3 regions of the Paenarthrobacter sp. 22069 genome follow, and region 2 is predicted to be linked to each of the others. Evidence: riboswitches for the same ligand, from Rfam matches in the RefSeq annotation. Region 2 holds a riboswitch; each other region holds the start of a gene.
What was found. Region 2 has a riboswitch for cyclic di-AMP ahead of ACTJK0_RS09050 (LysM peptidoglycan-binding domain-containing protein). Riboswitches for the same ligand answer to the same signal wherever they lie in the genome.
Positions count from the first base shown of each region.

Region 1: linked by a shared signal. The riboswitch ahead of ACTJK0_RS10585 (C40 family peptidase) and the one ahead of ACTJK0_RS09050 (LysM peptidoglycan-binding domain-containing protein) in region 2 are both predicted to bind cyclic di-AMP.
Region 3: linked by a shared signal. The riboswitch ahead of ACTJK0_RS16345 (hypothetical protein) and the one ahead of ACTJK0_RS09050 (LysM peptidoglycan-binding domain-containing protein) in region 2 are both predicted to bind cyclic di-AMP.

Region 1 covers NZ_JBQEQF010000011.1:24,796-31,045, reverse strand. The annotation lists gene fdhD (formate dehydrogenase accessory sulfurtransferase FdhD) at 1-154, opposite strand, end outside; gene ACTJK0_RS10610 (molybdopterin molybdotransferase MoeA) at 205-1,725, opposite strand; gene ACTJK0_RS10605 (DUF6457 domain-containing protein) at 1,722-2,015, opposite strand; gene mobA (molybdenum cofactor guanylyltransferase) at 2,012-2,722, opposite strand; gene ACTJK0_RS10595 (HNH endonuclease) at 2,788-3,288, opposite strand; gene ACTJK0_RS10590 (NlpC/P60 family protein) at 3,558-4,325, opposite strand; gene ACTJK0_RS10585 (C40 family peptidase) at 4,487-5,170, opposite strand; cyclic di-AMP (ydaO/yuaA leader) riboswitch at 5,241-5,421, opposite strand; gene ACTJK0_RS10580 (M23 family metallopeptidase) at 5,550-6,250, opposite strand, start outside.
Region 2 covers NZ_JBQEQF010000009.1:27,280-33,529, forward strand. The annotation lists gene ACTJK0_RS09050 (LysM peptidoglycan-binding domain-containing protein) at 31-864, opposite strand; cyclic di-AMP (ydaO/yuaA leader) riboswitch at 868-1,039, opposite strand; gene ACTJK0_RS09055 (lytic transglycosylase domain-containing protein) at 1,291-2,676, shown strand; gene ACTJK0_RS09060 (TraR/DksA C4-type zinc finger protein) at 2,698-3,057, shown strand; gene ACTJK0_RS09065 (DNA alkylation repair protein) at 3,054-3,608, shown strand; gene ACTJK0_RS09070 (DUF1810 domain-containing protein) at 3,605-4,066, shown strand; gene ACTJK0_RS09075 (glucose 1-dehydrogenase) at 4,102-4,995, opposite strand; gene ACTJK0_RS09080 (metallophosphoesterase family protein) at 5,145-5,651, opposite strand; gene ACTJK0_RS09085 (DUF1918 domain-containing protein) at 5,726-5,917, shown strand; gene ACTJK0_RS09090 (NUDIX domain-containing protein) at 5,960-6,250, shown strand, end outside.
Region 3 covers NZ_JBQEQF010000020.1:61,161-67,410, forward strand. The annotation lists gene ACTJK0_RS16335 (ArnT family glycosyltransferase) at 1-1,105, shown strand, start outside; gene ACTJK0_RS16340 (ArnT family glycosyltransferase) at 1,112-3,238, shown strand; cyclic di-AMP (ydaO/yuaA leader) riboswitch at 3,378-3,538, shown strand; gene ACTJK0_RS16345 (hypothetical protein) at 3,544-4,254, shown strand; gene ACTJK0_RS16350 (glyoxalase superfamily protein) at 4,328-4,717, opposite strand; gene upp (uracil phosphoribosyltransferase) at 4,763-5,398, opposite strand; gene ACTJK0_RS16360 (phosphatase PAP2 family protein) at 5,411-6,214, opposite strand.

The sequences.
Region 1 (6,250 bases), on a different contig from region 2:
TGGTGACCGAATAGGAAAGCCTGCCCAGCCGGATTTCCAGCGGTTCCTCTACGGCGAGGACGTCTTCGCGGTGGCGGACCGGGTGCTCCAGGGCACCGGGCGAACCGTCCAGGACATACTTGTGCACCTTGCGGCGCTGCGTTACGCGTCCCATGTTCCACCCTGCCTGTTCATAACTCCATCATGGCACCACGGGGCCCCGCCTCAGCCCAGAAGCGCACTCCAGTCCACCGGGCCGCTGGATGCCGGCTTAGCTTTGGGCTGGCCGGGGCGCGGGTTGCTTCGCGGTTTCGCCTTGGGCGCCCCTTCCCGCGGCTGCGGTATCGGTGGTCCCCACGGCAGGGCGAAAGCCGGGACCGGCTCGCCCAGCTGCACTCCATGCGGGGGCACCACCAGCACGCCATCGGCGGCGGCCAGTCCGCGCATCATTCCCGGGCCCGTATGCTGCGCCGGGGACGCCATGCCGTAGAGCAACCGGAAGGGCATGAGCCGGGTCCGGCCGGGGTCGGGTTCGATCATTGTTCCGCACGGCACCTCATGCACCGGCGGCATGGCCCCATGCCCCAGGGCGGCAAGCAAGGGAGCACCCACGGTGGAGAGCGCCATCATGGCCGCCAGCGGGTTGCCGGGAAGCCCCAGGACAAACCGGCCATCCGGAAGTTCGGCCAGGACTGCGGGATGGCCCGGGCGCATGGCCACGCCGTCGATGATGAGCCGGCCGCCCAGTTCGGCTACCGCACGCCGGAGGTGGTCTGTTCCCGAGCGCCCGGTGCCGCCAGTGGTAATGACGACGTCGGCCGGCAGGTCGGGTGCGTCCGGCTCGTCGGGGAGAACGTCTTCCAGTGCCGCGAGCCACTCGGCGTAGGAGTCGCCAATTCTCTGCTGACCGCCGGGGATTCCACCCAGCATGGCGACGACGTCCGGCAACTGCGGTCCGAACGTGTCCCGCACCTGGCCCGGCGCGGGCCTGCCCTGTTCCACCACCTCGGACCCCGTCAGCACCAGCCGCACCACGGGTTTGCCCTGGACCTGCACTTCGTCGTGGCCGGCCAGTGCCGCCAGTGCCAGATGTGCCGGGTTGAGCTCCACCCCTGCCTGTACCAGGATGTCCCCTTCCAGGGCCTCCTCCCCCGCCTTCCTGATGTGCTCGCCCGCGCGGGGTTCCCCGGGACGGGCTTTGCCTCCGGTCATCAGGACAGCGAGCCCCTCATCGTCCCGGCCAAGGACGGCACTTTCCGTGCGCAGGACGGCCTTGCCGCCGGGAGGAATTAGTCCACCGGTGGCAATGGGACTGGCCTGGTGCGGTGCCAGCCGGACACCCGGCTCCACCGGGATCCACGGGCCGCTTCCATTGACCACCCAACCATCCATGGCCGAGGATGCATAGTGCGGCATGTCCTGAAGAGCCAGGATGTCCCGGTCAAGTTTCCGGCCCAACGCCAGCCGGAGCGCCACTGGCCCGGACGGGATGGGAGCTGCGGCGTCATACGCCACCTGACGAGCCTCTGACCAGGTATGGGCTCCATGGTGATGCCCTGCATCGCCCTGGCCGCCGGCAGAATGGCCAGGTTCGTCCACGTCAGAATCGGATTGTTCGGCTGCGGATGTGCCGGTCGTGCCCACCACGTCAGTGTGTCCGGCGTTGTCCTGCGGCGTTCGGGCCGTCAGCACCTCTCCTTCGCTGCCCGGCGGTGCGTGGGGATCACTGCGGGGTTCCGCTGTCATTCGCCGGGAGCCCCGGCGGCTTCAGTGCCGTAGTTCTGTGCCAGGGACCGGGCGACGGCCAGTGCCGCGTCCATGGATGCAGGATCGATCTCCCTGCCCGGGGCGGCGGCCAGACCCGCGGCGAAGCCTGCAATGAACGTGGTGAGCGGCGCGGCCGGCCGGACCACGGAGTGGGCGGCAACGCCGGCAAGGGAGAGCACCGCGTTGACGTCGATCTGGACATTCTCCAGCTTGTACGCCTGGAGCAGGGCCCGGCACCACTCTTCAAGCGTTTCGTCCTGGCTTTTCACGAATTGCCTCCCACGTTAGTGTCGCCCGTCCGCCGGTCCTGGCTTCCGCGCTGGTTTCCGGCGGCCATCCCCAGCGCGGCAGCGTCATCCCAGGTATCCACATCGGAGGTGGAGCCGGCGGGGACTGTGACAAGCTGCACGTCCAGATTAGCAAGGAGCGCCCGGACAGAGCCGTTGACCAGTGCGTTCCGGGCGGCGAGTTCCCGGCAGGCATGTGTTAACTCGGCTGTGCTGTAAAAAGCAGCCAGGGGCTGCGGCCTGCCGTCTTCGGCGGATGCCATGACGCTGCGCTCCCCGACGACTGCCCCAGGGGTGTCGGCCAGGGCGCGCTGGAGAGCAGCCACTGCCTCCGACGCCAGCGGCATGTCACAGGCCAGGACCAATGTGAGGGGCGAACCACCACCATTTTTCGCCAAGGTATCAAGGCCGGCAGCGATGGCAGCGGCGGGACCCGAGAACGGCGGCTCTTCCCGGCAGGAGAGCACCGCGGCCGGCTGCATAACCCCCGGCAACTCCGCTGGGGCTTCGCCAGGCGCGCCAGGGTCCCCAACAACGACAGTGAGCCGCGCCCCGGACGCAGCGGCAAGCGCCCGCTCCAGGAGGGTCTGGCCGCTGAAGACGAGGGTTTGCTTGGGCACCCCTCCCAGCCGTGAGGACCGGCCGCCGGCCAGGATCAGGGCATCAAACGCCAACGTGTTCGCTTGCATGACCCCAGCCTAGCGACCGGCACGGCCGGAAGCGCCACAGCCGGCGGCGGCACAGGCCGGGCTGGTCAGGCAGCGCGTTCCGGAAGAAGGAAGGGATCCCAGGCAGGCGTGGGCTTCTCGAGTTCCTTGATCTGCCAGATGGTTCCGTGCGGCGGCTCCGGCACAAAACGCAGGGTCCAACCCATTTCCCCGGGAGTATGGTCGCCTTTGACGTTGTTGCACCGCAGGCAGGCGGCCACCAGGTTTTCCCACGAATCGGCGCCGCCCCGCGATTTGGGGTGCACGTGGTCGATGGTGTGTGCCGCCTTGCCGCAATATGCACATTTATGCCCATCGCGCCGTAGCACTCCGCGGCGGCTGACCGCGGTGGAGTGGTTGTACCGGGGCCTGATGTAGCGGTTCAGGAGAATCACGGACGGGCGGCCCAGCACGTCAGTGGGGCCCACCACGGGGTCGTCACCCTCGGCCACCACGCTCGCCTTGCCCGCGAGCACAAGCACCAGCGCCCGGCGGAAAGTCACAACCGCCAGCGGTTCATATCCAGCATTCAGAACGAGAGTGCGCATGCACTTACCTCTTCACGGCCGCACCCGTCAGGGGCACGAGGGCCGGCTGCCCTCGGCATGTCCGGGCTATGGATCGACATCACAAGAGTAAACAAAGAAGTGCAGAATCAGGTAATCGCCGCCGCGGAGCCCAGTCCCTGCCGGAGACGGGGAAAAGGCAAGGGCCCCGCCCGAAACTCCCTTAAAGCGCAAGGGACCCCCGCCTGGTGGCGGGGGTCCCTTTGCAGCAATTCGCGGGCGGCACTGGATCAGGCCGGCACGAAAAATGCCTACCTGACGCGGATGGCCACCGGTCCGGAGCCGACATTGGCGCTGAAGACCACGGTGTCATTGCCGTTGAAGCCGCCGTGAACGGCCATGCCGTTTCCGGCGTAAACAGCGATGTGGGCCATGCCGCCGCCGCCATCAGCGTAGTACAGCAGGTCACCGGGCTGGGCCTGGGACATGGGCACGGTTTCACCCAGTGACAGGTAGCCGGCAGGCCAGTCATGGAAGTGGATGCCGACAGCGGCCAGGGCGTTCGTCACCAGCATGGTGCAGTCCTGGTGCACGCCCAGCTGGGCGTAAGCGGCGGAAAGGATCGCAGCACCCTTACCGCTGGCTGATGCCTGCGCGGCGGGGGCAGCGGGAGCGGCGACGGTGGCAACCTTGGCCGTGACCTTGGGAACAGCAACGGGCTGGGCCACGGGAGCAGCTTCCTGGACCTCGACCTGGGGCTCAGGCTCGGCCACGGGAGCCGGCGTAGTGGTCACGGCGGGCTTTTCGTAGCTGATGGCAATGGTGGACGCTGCGGAGATCGGAGCGTCGATGGCGGATTCAACTTCCAGCGCGGACGCCGGAGCGGAGTCCCGCTTGACGTTGGCGTCGGCAGCGTTGGCGGCGATGCCGCTGGTCAGGACCAGGCCGGAGGCAGCCGCGATAACTGCCGCCTGGCGGCCCATGCCGCCGGCGTTGTCGCTGACCGCCTTGGCAATGACAGCGATCGAGTTGGTTTTGGTGACCTCGGCACGGTGGCGCGCGGTAGCACGTGTCGTCATCAGTTCTCTCTTTCGTATTTCCCCTGGACCGCTTGTAGGCAGGCAGGGAAGGTTGGACGCGCCGGCATCTTGGGGGTACGCCGGCGCATCCCGAACGGGGATGTGATCTAGCGAAAAAGCTTTGGGCAAAGAAATAGCCCTTGGAGCGTGAAGCCCAAGAACTAGTTGCCGTAGTGGTAGTACGAGGATGAACCGGTAGCTGCCGGGGAGTGGAGCAGCGTGCCCTGCGACGGGTTCAGCGCGCTGATCATCATGCCGTTGCCGACGTAGATGCCAACGTGTGCGCCACCGTTCTGGACGACCAGGTCACCCGGCTGCGGGGTGGAGGTGGGAGTCATGATGCTCCACGCGTTGGTGCGGGGGATGCTGATGCCGGCCTGCGCGTAAACCCACTGGACGAATCCGGAGCAGTCCCAGCCCGTAACGGGGCTGGTGCCGCCCCAGACATAGGAGTGGCCGATGCCGGTGTAGGCAATGGCTGCAATCCCGGAAGTGGCCGCAGAAGACACGGCGGAGACAGTCTCAGCCGTCTTGGCAGCGGTCGACCCACCCTGGGTTGCCGCGGCGGGGTTGGCCGAATCGGTGGACTGGGTGCGGACCGCTTCCACCTTGGGTGCAGCGGTGGTCTTGACGACGGGACGCTCGAAGGAGACCGTCGCCGTGGGGGCAGCGGTGACAGCCAGGGCGGTCTGGGCGGAGCCGGACTCAGTGGATGCAGAAACACCAGCAGTGGTGTCAGCAGCCGTCGCGGGCAGGCCCATGCTCAGGATGAGGCCCGATGCAGCTGCCACAACGGCAGCCTGGCGGCCCACGGTCCCGGCATTGGCACTTACAGCCTTGGACATGGCATCCAGGGGGTTGGTGCGAACCGTTTGCGCACGGTGGCGCGCAGAATGATGGCGTGAAGACACGAAGGTAGCCTCTCCCAATGCCTGCGAGGTGAGCTGTCGGATTCGGATGGGAGTCACCCGGCCACAGTGCTTTCCTAAAAAAGCTCGTGACTTAACCCCAAGGCCTCCTGGAATGAAGGCCAAAATTGGTTCCCCCGCCCCTGCCAGACGATGAAATGCGAACGGACCTTGAGCGGTGGCAGAGTTAGGCAATCCACTCAAGAGCGTCAACTTCGGAAAAGTTGACGCGAGTTAGACGGTACAGCAGTTTTGCTTCAATGTCACATTCAGGTCACGACGGGTTACGAGGATCTGAGAGTGCGCAGTCATTTGGTTACAGCCAGCCCATCGGATCGACCACTTCGCCGTTGACCTGCACCTCGAAGTGCAGGTGGCAGCCCGTGGAGGCGCCGGTGGTGCCGCTGAGTGCCACAACGTCCCCGCGGGAGACTGTCTGGCCAACCTTGACGTTGAAGGATGAGAGGTGGTTGTAAGTAGTCTCCAGGCCATTTCCATGGTCGATGACCACCCGGTTCCCGCCACCGAACTGGTGCCAGCCGGCGAAGGTAACGGTTCCCGTGGCCGCCGCCAGGACAGACGTGCCGCACTGCGCGACGAAGTCCTGCCCCCGGTGGAAGTCACCCGTACCACCGGTGATCGGGCTTACCCGGTAGCCGAAAGGGGAAGCGGTGGTGAGGGTGGCCAACGGCGCTGCCAGGGTGCCGGCAGAAGCCGCGCGGGTCACCGATCCGGCCGACTGGGCACTGAGGAGCTGTTTCAGCTTGCCGTCGGGGTCCGCCTTGGTGACCACGGCGGAACGGCTAAAGTCGATCTGCGCGCCAATATCCGCAGAAATCTGCGGCTGCGGGCTGACCGCGGAGGCGGCCATGGGCGTATTCCCACCGGCGTCAGTTGCCATCACAGGGCCGGTTGCAGGCACGGTCACCGTCAGCACCAGGCCAGTGGCGGCGAGGGCTATGCCAGCCTTCTGGCCGATGCCACTTGCGGCGGCGAAGTCCGTCATCTGCCGGAAGG
Region 2 (6,250 bases):
GCCGCCTCGGCGGGCGAGGCTGGGTCGAACCTAGGCTACGCGGACCACGGAGTAGCCGCTGAGCCAGCTGATGGAGTGGACCTGGGTGGTGTAGCCGTTGACGCCACCGCTCACAACCTGGCCGTCGCCGGCGTAAACGCCCACGTGGCCGGAGGTAATGATGAGGTCACCGGGGGCCGGAGCGCCTACCACCGTTCCGTACTGGAAGAACTGGGTGGGCGCGAGGTCGCCGACGGTCTTGCCAACGGAACGCAGCGCCTTCTCAACCATGGCAGTGCAGTCCTGGTTCACGCCGACCTGGCTGTAGGCGGATGCCAGGATGGCTGCGCCGGTTCCGGTGCCCGTGGTGGCCGAAGCGTAGGACATGTTCATGCCGGTGTTCGTCGGTGCCGTGGCTGCGGCAGTCTGGACGGGTGCCGGTGCCGGTGCCGGTGCCTGGGCAGGAGCAGGAGCAGCCGTGTAGCCTGCGCCGGGGATCTGGATCTGGTCGCCCGGGTAGATGATCGAGGACAGACCCAGGCCGTTGGCCGCAAGGAGGTCGTTCAGGCCGACGCCGTAGGCGGACGCAATGGCGCCGAGGGTGTCACCGGAAACAACGGTGTGCACGCTTCCCGTGGCAGCCGCGGGGGCTGCAGCGGGCGCGGAGTATGCCTGGACGCTGCTGTTATCAGTGGTGTCCGCTCCGGTCACACCGGCGTGGGCCGGGGCGCCAACGCCGAATGCAATGCCGGATGCCGCAGCAACGGCGAGCGCAGGGCGGCCCAGCGAGCGGGCCTGGGACTTGGCTGTGACGGCGAGGCCCTCGAGCACAATGGAGCGGGCCGGGGTCGCGCGGTGACGGGCAGTGGTGGAAATTTTTGACACGGTTGATCGCCTCTCCCATGCCTGCGGGGTGAGCTGTCGGGTTCGGGCTGGAGATACCCGGCCGGAAGCACCCCGTGACGTACGGAGACACTATCGACTTAACCCCAAGGCCACACACGTGGCCGTGGAAACTTGGTTCCCCCGTCCCTGCCAGCTGGAGCGGTTGTGTCCCATGATCAGCGGCAGGGCTCGGCATACTGATGGGAATGTCCCGACTGAGAGGGACACCAGAAGACCATAACCCGCGCTCCCGCTAATTGTCACATTTGGGTAACATACGAGGTGGTCCTCTCGGATTCCGCCACCGAATGGATCCGGACAGCCTTTTCCGGGCTGACCTTGGCTGACGTCCCGGAAAGGCCAGCGATAACAATCCCGAAACGGACCCCTGCCTGCAGGCCCCGGCGAAGGGTAGGCTTCGGGACTATGCCCCTGTTCGTGATCAATCCCCGGCGCCGGTTGACCGGGGTCCTGCTGGCCCTGGCGGTGGCATCCTTCCCGCTGCCGGCCACTGCGGATGATCCCGCCCCGCCCGCCGGCTACCCCTCCTGGGCTGACGTGCACGCGGCGCAGTCATCGGAAGCCGCGAAGGCAGCCGAAATCACCACCATTACAGGCCTCCTGGACGGACTGCAGCAGCAGACGGAAGCCGCCGGGGACGCCGCCGTCCGGTCGGCGGCCGAATACGCCGTCGCCCAGGCCGGACTCGACTCCGCGACGCTGAGGCTGGAAGCCCTGACCGCGCAGGCAGCGCGGGCCAACGATGAACTGGCCAGGCGCCGGAAAGACATTGGTGCCCTTGCCGCGCAGTCCTACAAGACCGGGGGCACCAACGCGGGTTTCTTCGTGGCACTGGACGCCCTCGGCACCAACAGCGTGCAGGGACTGAACCTGGTCAAGCTGGTCGGTGACAAGACTGCCGCGCTGGTGGAAAAAGCGGGGGCCGCCGGCAGGGTCGCCGCCGCCCTCACGGAACAGGAAAGGGCTGCCAGGAGCGAGCGGGAGCGGCTGTCGGCGGAGGCCAAAGCAAAACTGGATTCTGCCCGCTCAGCGCGTGACGCGCTCGGCCGGCAGGTCGCCCAGGAACAGCAGCACAGCGAGGAGCTGACGGCGCAGCTGGCTGCACTGAAGGGGACGACGGCGGCCCTTGAGGGGGAGTACCGGCAGGGCCAGGCGGCGTTGGCCGCCTACGGGCAGGCGCAGGAGGCCAGGCGTGCTGCAGCCGGGGAACAGGCCCGCAGGCAGGCGGCCGCCGCGGCCGCTGCTGCGCGGCTGCCCGCACCCGCCGAACCTGCGGCACCCTTCGGAACCCCGGCCCTTCCCAGCACTCCCATACAGCAAAATCCCGTACAGCAAAGTCCCGTTCAGCCAAATCCGGCGCCGCCGGATCCCGTGCAGGCCGCCGCTCCCGCCGACAATCCGGCCGCTCCTGCTCCTGGTACCCCGCCCGTGGCACCCGCCCCGCCCGCCGTCGTCGTGCCTTCCGTTCCCGGTGGGGCCGTGAATGACCCGGCCGGGGCGAAAAGCTACGCTTCCGGACGGCTCGCCGCCTTCGGCTGGGGCCAGGACCAGTTCCTTTGCCTCGCCCAGCTCTGGACCAGGGAATCGGGGTGGCTGACCACCGCCACAAACCCTTATTCAGGCGCCTACGGAATACCCCAGGCCCTGCCGCCGGGAAAGTATTCCAGCGCCGGCAGCGATTGGCTGACCAGCTACCGCACCCAGATCGAGTGGGGCCTCGGCTACATCCGCGACCGCTACGGCTCCCCGTGCGCCGCCTGGAACCACTCCGTGTCCCTGAACTGGTACTGACTGACGCGCTAGGCTTTCCCCATGCCAGATTTCGAACGGTTCCGTGCGCTGCTCGAAGATGAGCGGGCACGGCGCATGGCACTGCTGCCCGCGCTGCGGGCCGACATTGACGCGGCAAACTCGGCACGCCGCGACTCCAACGTCGACGATGAGCATGACCCCGAAGGCTCCACCATCGCCTTCGAACTATCGCAGGCCTCGGCGCTCCTGAAGCAAAGCTCCGCCGGACTGGACGAGGTGGAAGCTGCCCTGGCCCGGCTCGCCGGAGGTACCTACGGCATCTGTGCTGCGTGCGGGGAACCCATCGCCGAGGGCCGGCTCGAAGCGCGGCCCTGGACGCCGTTCTGCATCCTCCACGCCTCCACGGGGCGCGGACGATGACGGGCCCTGCGGAGACAGTGTCCGCCGCGGCGGAATTCATCGACCGGACCCTCCAGAACGAAGGTGCCTGGTACCGTGCGGACGAAGTGGCGCACCGGCTGGGCGGGCGCCTTGCCTCCTACGGTTCCTCCATCGGGGCAGTCCGTGGCACGGTCCGCGATGCCCTGCGGAAGTTCAAGGACCTTGACCATGACGACACCGTGATGCTGGCCTCCGCCCTGTGGGGCCAGCCGCGGCCGGGCGGCCGGCCCGTTTTCGAACGCCGCCTGGCCGCCGTGGTGCTGCTGCAGTCGCGCGTTCGGCTGCTCCGGCACTCGGACCTGACCCGGCTGGAGGGTCTCCTTCGGTCCGCGCAGGCGGCGGATCTGACAGCGCCGCTCCTCGCCGATGTGCTGGCGCCCATGCTGGCAGGGCTGGGGGAGCGGGAGCAGCAACGGGCATCCGTTGTCCTGGCGAGGTGGCGGGAAGACCCGGACCCGCAGTTGCAGGCTGCCGCTGCATCCCTTGAGGAAGACTTGTCCCTTTTGAATGCATCCAGGAGAACCCCATGAATGATCAGTTTGGCCTTGACCGCTTTGTCGCCGCCCAGAACAGCGGCGGAACCTATGAGCAGGCGCTGGGGGAGCTCCAGGTGGGCAGGAAGTCCGGGCACTGGATGTGGTTCATCTTCCCGCAGATTGCCGGGCTCGGGCAGAGTGAGACCTCACGCCGGTATGCCATTTCCTCGCTTGCCGAGGCCCGTGCTTACCTGGACCACGAGGTTCTCGGTCCGCGGCTGCTCGAATGTGCCATGGTCCTGGCGAACCATGCCGACCAGTCTGCACAGGACGTCTTCGGCGGCATCGACGCCAAAAAGCTCCGCTCGTCCATGACACTGTTTCTCCGGGCTGCACCCGGAGAAACAGTGTTCAAAACGGTACTGGCCCAATTCTTCGGCGGCGAGCCCGACCCCGCTACGGACCGGCTCCTGGCAGACCAGGATGCGTCCGGCCAGGACGCCGACCGCTGAGGGCGTTCGCCGCCGGCGGTTCCCGGGAGCGGAAGCTATGGGGTGGGGCTGCCGCCATTGACGTTCAGTGTTTCGCCCACCACGTAGCTGGACTCGGGTGAGGCCAGGAAGACATAGGCGGGGGCGAGCTCGGCGGGTTGGCCCGCCCGGCCCAGGGGAGTGGACTGGCCGAACTCGGGCAGCTGCTCCTTGGGCTGGCCGCTGCTGACCTGCAGGGGCGTCCAGATAGGGCCGGGAGCCACGGCGTTCACCCGGATGCCTTTGGGGGCCAGCTGCTGGGCCAGGCCCTTGGTGAAGTTGTTGATGCTGGCCTTGGTGGTGGCGTAGTCCACCAGGGTCGGGGAGGGGTTGTAGGCCTGGATGGATGTGGTGTTGATGATGGTGGAGCCCGCCGGCATGTGCGGCACGGCGGCCTTCGTCACCCAGAACATGGCGTAGACGTTGGTCTTCAGGGTGTGGTCGAACTGCTCGTCCGTGATGTCCTGCAGGTCTTCCTGGGCCACCTGCTTTCCGGCATTGTTGACCAGGATGTCCACGCCGCCCAGGACGGCCACCGCGGTGTCCACCAGGTCCCGGCAGGCTGCGGAGTCCTTAAGGTCGCCCGGGACCTTGACGGCCTTCCGGCCGGCCGCTTCGATGATGCCCGCGATACGTGAGGCGTCCTCCTCTTCCTGGGGCAGGTAGGAAAGCACGACGTCGGCACCCTCCCGTGCGAAGGCGATGGCCGTTGCCGCACCAATCCCCGAGTCGGCGCCGGTCACGATGGCCCGGCGGCCGTCCAGCCGCCCCGTGCCCCGGTACGTCTCCTCGCCGAGGTCGGCCTTGGGCTCAAGTTCGGCATCCAGGCCGGGCTCAGGCTGGTGTTGTTTGGGTGGGGAGATCTTTTCGTACGCAGTGACGGGGTTGCGGAAAGTGTACTGGTCAGTCATGGCGGTCCTCCTGTTCGTGCGGAGTCCTGGCCGGTTCACTGCCCGGACTCCGGGAAACTGCGGCTGCCCACCGGCAACAGCAAAAGCTAAGCATGCTTACGTTTCCCAGCCTAGGCATAGATTCCCCGCCCTGCCAAGCCCGGGCGGAGTCAGCTGCGGCCGACCTCCACCAAGGTGACCCGGAACAGCTGCCCGGCGTCGAGCACCGCCTCCATGTACGTGCAGGCCGGCTGGCGGCGGCGGTCCGTGGGCGACCCCGGATTCAGCAGCCTCAGTCCCCGGGGTGAGGTGGTGTCCCAGGGGATGTGGCTGTGGCCGAACACCAGCACATCCGCGGACGGGTACAGCGCCTCGCACCGCAGTTCCCGGCCCTTCGCCTGGCCTGTCTCGTGGACCATTGCAAAGCGGACGCCCCCGAGCGTTGCGGTGGCCGTTTCCGGCAGCCGCCGCCGCAGTTCCGGACTGTCATTGTTGCCGTAAACACCCAACAGCCGCCTGCTCCGGCGTTCGAATTCGTCCAGCAGGGCCGCCTCCACCCAGTCCCCGGCGTGGAACACCACGTCAGCCTTTTCGACGGCGGCCCACACCTGCGCAGGCAGGGTTTTGGCGCGCTTGGGCACGTGCGTATCGGCGATGAGGACCAGGTTCAACGGCATACCGGAATCCTGCCACGGCGCCCCTGTTCCATGCCCGCCCGGAGTCGTAATCTGGGGGCTTGGAGGTGATTGCCATGGAGGCAGCCCAAGGAGACCGCATCGTGGTCCATGGGAGGAACGTGGGGTCTTCGGACCGGCATGGAGTGATCCTGGAAGTCCGTGGCGAGGGCGGACACCCGCCCTACGTTGTCCGCTTCGACGACGGACACGAGACAGTCATGTACCCCGGCGGCGATTTCACCGTCGACCACGGACACGACACCTGACGCAGGACGGCATCCTGCCGCCCGACCTGTCAGACTGGATTAATGGATCACCCACTGTCCTCCAGCATGTCCTCCACGCCACCGCCGCGCACCGGTCCCCGGGACCCCGGCGACGCCTGGGTGGAAGGCGACCGCGGCCGGTACTGGGGCAGGTTCGGCGCGGCCGGAGTCCTGGCCTACGACCCCACCAAGGGGGTGCTCCTGCAGCACCGTGCCGTCTGGAGCCACAACGGCGGCACGTGGGGCCTGCCCGGCGGTGCACTCCACGAGGGCGAGGAAGCGGTTGAGGGCGCCCTCCGGGAGGCCTACGAGGAAGCCGCCGTCCCGCCAGAG
Region 3 (6,250 bases), on a different contig from region 2:
GCGGATGTTCGGGACCAGCTTTGGCGGCGAAGTGTCGTGGTTGCTGCCCGCGGCCCTGGTCCTGCTGCTGGCAGGCCTCTGGTTCACCCGCCGCGAAGTCCGCACCTCAACGAGCCGGGCGGCACTGATCCTGTGGGGCGGCTGGCTCCTGGTCACGGCCGGGGTCTTCAGCTTCATGAGCGGCATCGTCCACCCCTATTACTCGGTGGCACTGGCACCGGCCATCGCGGCACTGGTGGGCATCGGCGCCGTCGAACTCTGGCGCGGCCGCGCGTACTGGCCGGCCCGGACCGTCCTCGCAGCGGCCATCCTCGGCACCTCCATCTGGTCCGCCGTACTCCTGGGCCGGGACGCCGCGTGGCTCCCTTGGCTGCGCATAGCGATCATCGTCCTCGGCGTCGTTGCCGCTGCCGCAGTCCTGTTCCGCCTGGACGCAGTAGGAACCTCCGGACGCTTCCGGCGCGCAGGCGCGGCCGCCGTCGTCGTCGTATCCCTCCTGGCCGGTGGACTGGGAACCGCCGCGTGGACCCTCGCCACGGCCGCCACGGCACATTCGGGTTCCATTCCGACGTCGGGGCCGGCGGGGTTGTCAGCCGGCGGCTTCGGCAGCCGGGCCGCAGGACTCCGCGGTGACCGCACAGACGGCAGGGACGCCGCCGCGGACGCTGCTGCCGGTGCAGAAGGCTTCGTCCCTGCCAATGGCCTTCCCGGCGGTGCTGGTGGTCCCGGTGCCGGCGGAGCAGGCGGTCCCGGTGAAGGTACCGCCGACGCCGCCGTGACCACGCTGCTCTCCTCCACCACCACGAAATGGTCCGCCATCGTCTCGGGCGCCAGTCAGGCAGCCGGCCTGGAACTTGCCTCGAACACCAGCGTCATCGCGCTGGGCGGCTGGAATGGCGGTGACCCCTACCCCACGCTCGCCGAGTTCCAGGACATGGTCGCCAAGGGCGAGATCAGTTACTTCATCGAAGGCGGCGGAGGGATGGGCGGCGGCATGGGCGGCCGGGGCGGCCGGGGCGGCAACTCGGAGGTGGTTGCCTGGGTCCAGGCCAACTTCCAGGCCCAGACGGTGGGCAACTCCACCGTGTACCAACTCACCAAGTAGGACGCCATGGCCGGCCGCTTCACCAGCACCACATATCGACGCACCGCCACCAGCCTTGTGCCGTCCCGTCCGGGACAGGCAGCCGAAACAACCCGTACCGCCAGGGGGAGCGGAAAGGACGGCTCTGGCGTCCGGCGGCCCCGACCTGCCCTCGCGCAGCGGCTGGAACTGGCAGCAGTCCTGGCGGGCACGGCCGTGCTGTACCTCTGGAACCTGGGGGCGTCCGGCTGGGCCAATGCGTTCTACTCGGCGGCAGCCCAGGCCGGATCGCAGGACTGGACAGCCTGGTTCTTCGGTTCCTCCGATGCCGCAAACTCCATCACGGTGGACAAGCCGCCGGCGTCGCTGTGGATCACGGGGTTGTCCGTCCGGCTCTTCGGGCTGAATTCCTGGAGCATCCTTGTGCCCGAAGCGCTGATGGGGGTCGGCGCGGTCTGGCTGCTCTACCTCGCCGTCCGGCGGGCGGCAGTACCGGCCACCGGTGACGCAAAGCTCGCGCATCGGGCCGGGCTGCTGGCCGCCGCGGTCCTTGCCCTCACCCCCGTGGCCACGCTGATGTTCCGGTTCAACAACCCGGACGCCCTGCTGGTGCTGCTCATGACGGCGGCCGCCTACGCGGTCCTCCGTGCCATCCAGGATGAACGGCTGGGGTGGCTTGTGCTGGCGGGGGTATTTCTTGGCTTCGGGTTCCTGGCCAAGCAGTTGCAGGTGCTGCTGGTGGTTCCCGGCTTTGCCCTGGCGTTCCTGGTAGCGGCCCGGGGCAGGATGGGGCGGCGCCTGCTCTGGCTCGCTGGCACCAGTGCCGCGATGGCGGCTTCCGCCGGATGGTGGCTCCTGGCGGTGGAGCTGACACCGGCCAGCGTGCGCCCCTACATCGGCGGCTCACAAAACAACTCCATCCTGGAGCTGACGCTGGGCTACAACGGCCTGGGCCGGCTGACCGGCGACGAAACAGGCAGCGTGGGCGGCGGCAATGGCTGGGGCGTTCCGGGGCTGCTGCGGATGTTCAGCAGCGAGTTCGGCGGCCAGATCGCATGGCTCCTGCCGTCCGCCCTGATCCTAGCCGCTGGCCTTCTCTGGGTGGGCCGGCGGGCCCCGCGGACCGACATGGTGCGCGCCAGCGTCATCATCTGGGGCTCGTGGGTACTGGTGACCGGCCTGGTGTTCAGCTTCATGTCCGGCATCATCCACCCCTACTACGCGGTGGCACTGGCACCCGGCATAGCCGGGCTTGCAGGGTTGGGCGGAGTTCTCCTGTGGCAGCACCGGCACCAGCCGGCCGCGGCCATTGCCCTGTCTTCAGCCACAGCAGCGGCGGCAGTCATGGCGTTCCAGCTGCTGGGCACAACCACCGCCTACGGTCCCTGGCTACGCGGGCTGGTCCTGGCAGCGGGCTTGGCGGCCGCGGCCGGGGTTGGACTGGGCAGGCTTCTTCGCCTGCGCTCCACGCAGTGGACGACGGCGGCCCCGTGGACGACGGCGGCCCGGTGGACGGCAGCAGTGCAGCGGACGACGGCGGCGCTCGCCATTGCGGCATCGCTCGCCGGACCGCTGGCGTTCTCCATCTCCACTGCGGCGACGGCCCACAGCGGGGCCATTGTCAGCGCCGGTCCGGCGACAGCATTCGGCGGCCCGGGCGGGTTCGCCGGCAACAGGGCCGGTGGGCCCGGCACGGGCGGCAGTGCCCGGCAGTTCGGCGGTCAGGCCGGACAAGGCCAGGGCCAGGGCGGAGCTGGCGGGGCCGCCGGACGTGGCGGCGGTGGAGGTGGCGCTATGGGTGGTCTTCTCGGCGCCCCCACCCCGTCGGCAGACCTGGTGGCAGCGCTGAAGAACGGTGCAGCGGGGTACACCTGGGCCGCGGCGGTGGTGGGTTCCAATAATGCGGCCGGTTACCAACTGGCAACGGAACTCCCCGTGATGGCGATCGGCGGCTTCAACGGCACCGATCCCTCCCCCACCCTTGAGCAGTTCCAGGAGCTGGTGTCGAAGGGGAAGATCCACTACTTCATTGCCGGCGCAACCATGCGGTCCAGCACCGGCTCAGACGCTGCCACCCGGATTGCACAGTGGGTAGCCGAAAACTTCGCCGCGCAAAGCATCGGCGGGACCACGGTCTACCAACTCGCCGCCTGATCCGAACTGAAACCTGGAGCAATTCGACGCGCTGCGGCCGTGACTTCCGTTACCTAAATGTGACTTTCGCGTTTCATTCCTGTACCGTCGATTGGGTGCGGTCCCCGTTCGGGCCGCATATCCCGGGTTGACGCCAAGCTCTGCCGCTTCCCCGGATTCCGATTGAGCTACGGCAGAGGCGGGGGACCCACCGTCCCGGGCAATGCATGCCCTTGGGGTTAAGCCAGTACGTGTTCTTTCCGTACGGCCGGATGCCCTCATCCGAACCCGACAGCTAACTCCGCAGGTGTGAGAGGCGATCAATCATGTCCAAAAACACGGCAGAAGCACGCCTGCAGGCCAAGGCTAAACACCGGGCCGCCAAGCAGGCCAAGAAAACCACCCTGGGCCAGCGCGCGGGAATTCTCGCAGCATCGTGCGCCGTGCTGGTGGGGGTAGGCGCGGCAGGTCAGGCCACCAGCAGCATGACTCCAGTGTCATCGACCGAGTCCAACACTTCCACGGCAGCGGCCGACTCCCAAATGAGCATTGAGAAGAGCGAGATCCGTTCCAACCCGGCAGCCACCCCCGCCCCGGCAGCCATTACGGTCGCGCCGCAGGCAGCAGAACCGGCCCCGGCAGCGCCCGCACCGGCGCCCGCGGCTCCCGCACCCGCCCCGGCACCCGAGCCCGCCCCGGCACCGGAGCCGGCTCCCGCCGTCGCAATTAACGACCCCGCCGGCGCCCAGGCGTACGCCGCCGGCCAGCTGGCCTCCTTCGGCTGGGGCCCGGATCAGATGCAATGCCTGCAGACGCTCTGGACCAAGGAATCAGACTGGACCACCACCGCCACCAACGCCAGCAGCGGGGCCTACGGGATCGTCCAGTCCCTGCCCGCGGAGAAGATGGCGAGCGCCGGTGCGGACTACCTCACCAACTACCGCACGCAGATCAACTGGGGCCTGGACTACATCAAGAAGAGCTACCAGTCGCCCTGCGGTGCCCTGGACTTCCACTTGGCACACAACTGGTACTAAGCAGGTCACCCCGCAACGGGGAACTGCAGCGCAAGCCGCGGGCCGCCTCACATGATGCGGTCCGCGGCTTGCTTTAAGGGTTGGCCTGCCCCTCATTCCGCCACGGAATGTACTGCACTGACCACCTGTTTCCGTCTGGATCGGCGAAATGGACGAAGTGGCCCCAGTCCTGCACGTCGATGTCGCTGACGTCCACGCCGTTGTTCTTCAAAAAATCGTGGGCGGCCTTGATGTCATTGACCACCATCTGGAGGTTGGATCCGGAGCCTGGCGGGGCGTCCATGAGTCCTTCGCCGATGCAGATGGAGCAGGCGGAGCCTGGCGGCGTCAACTGCACGAAGCGGATGGAGTCCGAGGGCCGCTCGTCATAGTCGGCGTTGAAGCCAACCTTGTTGACGTAGAAGTCCTTGGCCCGGTCGACGTCGGATACGGGGACAAACACGAGCTCGAGTTTCCAGTCCATCCGCTCAGGCTAGCGGCAGGAAACCGTTTGAAAAAGGGTGAATAACTACCCTGCGATGCCGTAGAGGCGGTCGCCGGCGTCGCCAAGGCCAGGAACGATATAGGACTTTTCGTTGAGTTTCTCGTCGATGGAGGCCAGGACAATGTGCACATTGGCCCCGGACAGCTCCTCCTCCAGCCTGGCAAGGCCTTCCGGCGCGGCGAGCAGGCAGATGCAGGTGACGTCGGACGCGCCGCGCTTGAAGAGGAACTTGATGGCCTCGCGCAGGGTGCCGCCCGTTGCCAGCATGGGGTCCAGGACGAAGACCTGGCGGCCGGTCAGGTCCTCAGGGAGGCGCTCCGCGTAGGTGATGATGTCCAGCGTTTCCTCGTCCCGCGCCATGCCCAGGAAGCCCACTTCAGCGGTGGGGACCAGCTTGGTCATGCCCTCCAGCATCCCCAGCCCGGCGCGGAGGATGGGGACAACCAGCGGGGTGGGTTTGGTGAATGCGGTGCCGATGGTGGTGCTGACGGGCGTTTCGATGGTGACGGGCTCGGTGCGGACTTCCCGGGTGGCCTCATAGGCCAGCAGGGTCACCAGCTCTTCCGTCAGCTGCCGGAAGACAGGAGACGGCGTGTTCTTGTCCCGCAGGACGGTGAGCTTGTGGGCGACCAGGGGGTGGTCAACAACGAGAGTACGCATCCCCCAAAACTATCATCCGGCGCTGCCCTTCCCGGGTCCGGAGCTTCCGTGCTCGTGCACTTCCTCGGCGACGACATCGCGCACGATCGGACGGTCGAACGACGGCGCGGCACCGGCGTGCTCCCGCCTGCGGACAAGGTGGAACAGCCGGTGGGCCATAATCACCACACCGACCCAGGTGAGGCCCAGAAGCCACCCTGCCATGACGTCCGTCAGCCAGTGGTGCCCCAGGAAGACGCGGCTCAGGCCCATGGCGATGATGAAGATGGTGCCGGCCGTAATGGCAGCGACGCGGACCCGCATGGTGTGGAACTGGAGGCAGATGAGGTACACCACCAGGCTGATGACCACCGTGGTGTTCAGGGTGTGGCCGCTGGGGAAGGATGGCGAGTCCTCGAACGGGGGAACAGCGTCCGCGTGGTCCGGGCGGGTGCGGCCCACCAGCTTCTTGCCGAACGTGGTGGCCGTGATCGACGCTGCTGCTGCCCCGCCGATCAGGACCAGCGGCCGCCAGTTCCTGCTGAGGTAGGTCAGCCAGGCGGTGAGGATGCTGGCCAGGATGGGCATGCCGATGCCGCCGCCGATGTTGGTGAAGCCGGTGACGAAGGCATCGAGCGCCGGGCTGCGCAGGCTTTCGGCGAAGGCCAGGGCAGGCTTGTCCATGTTGGCCAGACCGGCGGAGTCCACCACGTTGTCGTAGACTTCCGCACCGAGCAGCGCCAGCGACACGATGACGACGCCGCCCACCAGGATAGTGAGGACCAGCGCCGCATAGGGTTTGAACCAAATACTTATGCGGTCCCGAAGAGTGTCCATGGTGCCTCCCGGCGTCGGTAAGTAACCTGAATATCC